Methylosarcina fibrata AML-C10: one gene and its partner. The protein of the gene in region 1 binds, or shares a complex with, the protein of each later gene. Links are inferred from orthologs where the notes say so. Each region holds a gene or a part of one and is shown on either strand. Other genes may lie near its edges.

Evidence for each region. The genes of interacting proteins can lie anywhere in the genome.
Region 2: the proteins of ssb (region 1) and sbcB are in contact, whole or in part, in a crystal structure (PDB 3C94), measured with the Escherichia coli proteins. The link is inferred for Methylosarcina fibrata AML-C10 from one-to-one orthologs.

What each region holds. Positions count from the first base shown.
Region 1 is NZ_KB889965.1:1,286,965-1,289,802, forward strand. The notes cover bases 40-2,838. They hold ssb (single-stranded DNA-binding protein), read right to left. Parts: upstream 1,783-2,838; coding sequence 1,297-1,782; downstream 40-1,296. Other genes in these bases: A3OW_RS0106220 (Uma2 family endonuclease), read right to left, coding at 306-920; dnaB (replicative DNA helicase), read left to right, coding at 1,975-2,838. UniProt on the Escherichia coli protein: Plays an important role in DNA replication, recombination and repair. Binds to ssDNA and to an array of partner proteins to recruit them to their sites of action during DNA metabolism. Acts as a sliding platform that migrates on DNA via reptation.
Region 2 is NZ_KB889965.1:140,313-143,257, forward strand. What follows is about bases 17-2,922. They hold sbcB (exodeoxyribonuclease I), read left to right. Parts: upstream 17-681; coding sequence 682-2,163; downstream 2,164-2,922. Other genes in these bases: nqrM ((Na+)-NQR maturation NqrM), read left to right, coding at 17-175; A3OW_RS0100655 (CBS domain-containing protein), read left to right, coding at 262-657; A3OW_RS26155 (DUF6600 domain-containing protein), read left to right, coding at 2,381-2,922. Outside these bases: more of nqrM, read left to right, coding at 1-16; more of A3OW_RS26155, read left to right, coding at 2,923-2,945. UniProt on the Escherichia coli protein: Degrades single-stranded DNA (ssDNA) in a highly processive manner.

The sequences.
Region 1 (2,838 bases):
CTATTATGGATAGGTTAAGGGTTTTGCCGGGCGGTAAATTCCGCCTGATGGCTCATGTTCATTCCGTTGCTGATTGTACCGTGACTTGGCCGTTCATCCGCATGGGGAGGAATGACATAAAGAACCACCGACTTTTCATTTTCCCGTTCTAAAACTAAGATGCATTGGAATGTGTTGAACAACGCTGCCGTACAGATTACCGATAGTAAGCAAGCCTACCTTTCTTTCTCGACAGCGCCCGATATGCCCCGAGGGCATTCGTCCAACAGCCTGTTGGACAGATGGATTCCGCTTTAATGGCATGCTTAATCATCATCGAACGATTCAAACACTTCCTTCAAATCAACAGCCAACTCGGGAAACAGATGCGATGAAACCGTATCGGGGCTGACATACATGGCTTTTAATTGATAATGGCCGTTTTGATCCAGCACAAATTGATGAATCATTGATTCGTAAGGATAAACCAGCCAGTATTCAATTACGCCGCTTTCCTGGTAAAGCTGGTATTTTATTTTTAAATCCTTTTGCATTGAGCCTTTTGATACGATCTCAATGATCCAGTCCGGCGCGCCGTTACAACCTTGTTCATCCAGCAGTTCACGGTTGCATATCACGCAAAGATCGGGCTGTACGACGGTGTGTATGTCCTGACTGGCCAAAATGGATTTTTTGCGGTCATAAAGGCGCACGTCGAACGGCGCGGCATAAACGCGGCATTTTTTATGTTTAAAATAGCCATGCAATAGACTGCTGAGATTTATCGAAACACCTTGATGCCGCACATTCGGCGCGGGCGACATCAAGGATATTTTGCCCCTGATCAATTCGACCATTTCGCTGAATTGCCAAGTCAGGTAATCAGCGTAACTATAAGTCCGGTTTACGTCCAATTGTGAAAGCTGCGTTATTTTGGCCATAGCCGCCTACCTCAAATAATTACTTTAACTCTCGTAGCGCAATCGGGCCGGTTGCTTGTTGGTTTCGACCTGCGCTTGACGCGTGTATCATCCGTGAATTTCATGACATCATTTCGACAGAACTTAAACCACACTATCGATTTCGATGCCCAAGATACATACACTTTTAATGGCTGCAACTGTTTGAGCACATTTTGATAAGATTATCCGTAAGTCAAAAAACACATCCGGGCCTACTCTGAAACTCTTTTTTGCACATAGGTCCGGCGTATATTGTAATCGATGCAACTTTAAACAATTTTCAGGGCGGAAACAAATAAGCCTCTTTTTACAGAGGCTTAGGATTATAATTTACATTAATTGTCTATGGTGTAAATTAGAACGGAATATCGTCGTCAAAATCGTCGTAATTGGGCGGAGGCGGCATCGAGTCGGAAGGCATCGCCTCGGAGCGGTGTCCTGACGACGACGGTCTGCCGGCAGGGGCATGGCCGCCTTGAGGCTGGTCTCCGCCGAAGCTGGCGGTGCCGCCGCTGCGGCTGTCCAGCATATGCATCTCTTCCGCGACGATTTCGGTCGTATAGCGGTCCTGTCCGTCCTGTCCTTGCCACTTCTGGGTCCGAATGCGTCCTTCCACATAAACCTGGCTGCCTTTTTTCAAATATTCGCCGGCCACTTCGGCAAGACGGCTAAAAAAAACCACGCGGTGCCATTCGGTCTCTTCCTTGCGCTCGTTCGTCTGTTTGTCTCTCCATCTTCTGCTGGTAGCCAGGCGAATGGTCGTTACCTGGCCGCCGTTCGGCATGAAGCGAACCTCAGGATCGGCACCCAACCTTCCTATCAATATAACTTTATTCAGCATCTTTTACTCCAAAATGTTATTTTCCACTGCATCTAAGCATTTCTATTTCAACTGAGACATGTTCGAACGGAGAAAGTTGTCAGGCCGGTGCATGGAGTCACAGTTAAATTTGATAAAATGGCAGTATATCAAAACCGGGGCTCTTGCGAATACGACCCGGAAAAAATCTTTACCCATCATTCCGGAATTGTTATGTCAGAACCACTTCTCTATCCTCAGGACGTTTCGCTGGAAGCGTTAAAGATCCCGCCCAATTCGATTCAGGCCGAACAATCGGTGCTGGGCGGATTGATGCTGGACAATCAGACCTGGGATTCCGTTTCGGATAAAGTGTCCGAAGAGGACTTCTATCGCAAGGACCATCGCCTCATTTTCAAAACCATCGCTGCTCTCGCCGAAAAACAGGTTCCGTTCGACGTCATCACCATTTCGGAAGCCCTGGAAGCGGTGGGCGAACTGGAAAACGTCGGCGGCCTGGCCTACTTGGGCCTGCTGGCCAAGGAAACGCCGAGCGCCGCGAACATCGTCAGTTACGCCAACATCGTCCGGGACCGGTCGGTGCTGCGCCAGTTGATCCACGTCGGCACCCGGATTGCCGATTCCGCGTTCAATACCGAAGGCCGGGATACCTCCGAACTGCTCGAACAGGCCGAGCGCGACGTCTTCAAAATCGCCGAGCAGCGTCAGCGCGGACAAGGCGGCTTCCAGTCGATCAAAACGCTGCTGGCGCGCGCGGTGGACAAGATCGAAATCATGTTCGCCCAGGAAGGCTCGATTACCGGCGCCGGCACCGGCTTTACCGAGCTGGACCGGCTGACTTCCGGCCTGCAGCCGGCCGACCTGATCATCGTGGCCGGCCGTCCCTCGATGGGCAAGACCACGATCGCGATGAACATGGCGGAAAATATCGCCATCAAAAGCGGCACGCCAGTCGCAGTCTTCAGTATGGAAATGCCGGGCGACGCTCTGGCGATGCGGATGATGTCGTCGCTGGGCCGCATCGACCAGCACCGGGTCCGCACCGGCAAGCTGGAAGACGACGACTGGCCGCGCCTG
Region 2 (2,945 bases), 1.1 Mb from region 1 along the record:
TTATTTTTTGGTGACTTTTGCAATTATGCTGGTGGTGGTCGTTTTCATGGCGATCGGGGTTATGTTTGGCCGGCGTGCAATCAAAGGCTCGTGCGGCGGATTGAATTCGGGCGCGTGCGTTTGCGTGGAGAAATGCGAAAAACGGAAAAAAATGGAAGCCAAAGGGACTGTTTAGATCGGCATTGGAAAATACCTTGAATTGACTAGGGGCATTGTTCGTTCGATAATTGGGCCTGTTGAGAATAAATAAAGGGGAAATTTATGCTGACAAAAATTACCGTAGGGGATTATATGACCCGAAGACTGGTGACTCTGACCAAGGACACCAACGTCTTCGATGCCATCAAAAAATTAATGGACCATAAAATCACCTGTGCCCCGGTCGTCGACGACCGAGGCCAACTGCAAGGCATGTTTTCGGAAACGGACGGCATGAATGTGTTCCTGGAAAGCGTTTACAATCAGGGAATGAGCGGAAAAGTGGGTGATTACATGACCGTCGACATCATCACGGTGACGCCCGAGACGAGCATTGTCGATCTGGCGAAAAAATTCCAGGAGTCTTCGGTTAGAAGTTTTCCGGTATTCGAAGACACCGAACTGGTCGGCATCATCAGTAGAACCGATCTGCTCAAAGCCTTGGCCAAACTTAATTAAGCGTTAATCGTATCCGAGTGGTCGATGGCCGAAAAGGAGTTGTACTGGCACGACTACGAAACGTTCGGCACGGATCCGCAGCGCGATCGGCCTGCGCAATTTGCGGGCGTGCGCACCGATGAAAATCTGCAACAAATTGACGATCCTCTGGTGGTTTACCTCAAACCCTCGGAAGACACGCTTCCTCATCCCGATGCTTGCCTGATCACCGGCATCCTTCCGCAACTGGCCGAAGCCAAAGGCCTCTGCGAAGCGGAGTTTATCCGTCTCATCCATCAACAAATCGCCCAGGCCAATACCTGTACGCTGGGTTACAACACGCTGCGCTTTGATGACGAACTGACTCGCAATTGCCTTTATCGAAATTTTTATGATCCCTATGCCCGAGAATGGCAAAACGGTAATTCCCGCTGGGATTTGATCGATGTAGTCCGGGCCGCCAGGGCGCTGCGCCCCGACGGCATTGAGTGGCCCACTAATGAACAGGGCGTTCCCAGTTTCCGCCTCGACCAATTGACGGTCGCCAACGGCATTGCCCATCAGTCCGCGCACGACGCGCTCTCCGACGTGTATGCGACCATTGCTTTTGCCAAACTGTTGAGCCAGGCTCAGCCCAGGCTCTTCCGGTTCCTCTGGCAAAACCGCCTCAAGAACGCAGCGCTCGGCTTGTTGAAACCGGGCCGTTTCGAACCGCTGGTTCATGTCTCCGGCAGATACCCGGCCGCGAAATCCTGCCTGGCTCTGGTAGTGCCTCTTTGTTCTCATCCGGTAAACGGCAACGGCATTCTCGTCTACGATTTGTCGGTCGATCCCGAACCCCTGCTGGAACTGTCTCCGGAAGAAATACGCCGGCGGCTTTTTACGGCAAGCCAGGATTTGCCGGAAGGCATTGCCCGAATCCCGTTGAAAACGGTACACGTTAATAAATGCCCTGTGCTGGCGCCGCTTTCGGTCATTCGGCCCGCCGATGCGGAGCGCCTTGAGCTGGATTTGGGCACGTGTTTCGTTCATCTCGACAAAATAAAATCGGCTACGGGATTGTCCGAAAAACTAACGGTCGTATTTACCGGGAAAAGCGATTTTCCGTTAGACTCCGATCCCGATCTGTCGATCTACAGCGGCGGATTTTTTTGCGATGCCGACAAGAAAACCATGGCCTTCATACGCACGTTGCCGCCCGACCGTCTGGCCAAAATGCAATTCCGGTTCACCGATTCCCGCCTGCCCGAAATGCTGTTTCGCTATCGGGCGCGCAACTACCCCGACTCTCTCACTGGCGAAGAAAGCGCCCAATGGAAAGGTTTTTGCCTGCGCCGTCTGACCGGTCGGGAACCCGGCGCGAGCATTACTTTCCGCGATTACTTCAGACGGCTGCGGGAGCTTGACAGCGAAGGGCAGGCCGATAAGGAAATGATCCGGTCTTTGAAAAGCTACGGACTGGAGAAAATGCGTTGGTTGGGCCTGGACGAAGCGGAACTTTCTTACTGCGATGAGCAGACGACCTGAGAGCTTGGCGCCGAGGCGGACAATCTTATGGGCTTTGTAAAGAGTGCCCACGTTGTCCGGAACCCGGATTCGGTTGGACAGTTCCAGGAAATCATCCATAACCGGAAGAGTCTAAAAATGAGGCCTACCAATGTTCAGACTGCATTAAGGTTTCGATTGATATGATTTCTATCCGAATAATCGCTTTAAACTTCCCGATACTTGTGAGCAGGTCTCCATGAACGCTAAATATTCTTCAGGATTGCCGGCCAGAATATTGTTACCGGTGATTCTGCTGATTTGTCTGTTACCGGTACCGCCGGCTCAGGCCTATCCTTTCCGGGACGAGGCAGCGGACGTGTTCCACGATGCGCTGGCCCCTTACGGCAATTGGGTTCACCACCGGACTTACGGAAGAGTATGGTATCCCCGGCATGTGCCGAGGGACTGGCGGCCCTATACCGACGGCTATTGGTCCTATACCGTCACTTATGGCTGGCTATGGGTATCCGACTGGGTATGGGGCTGGGCGCCTTTTCATTACGGACGCTGGGTTTGGGACGACTGGTACGGATGGATCTGGGTGCCCGGAACGCTGTGGGCTCCCGCCTGGGTATTCTGGCGGTATGGCGGCGACTATCTTTCGTGGGCGCCCATGCCGCCCGATTATCTCTGGAATCCGTACGCCACTTATTCGACTTTTTATTTCGATTACGGACGCTACGTGCATTGGGATGCCTGGGTGTTTGTTCGTGAACGGGATTTTCCGCGCCGTCATAAACCCCATCGCCTGATCGCGCCGG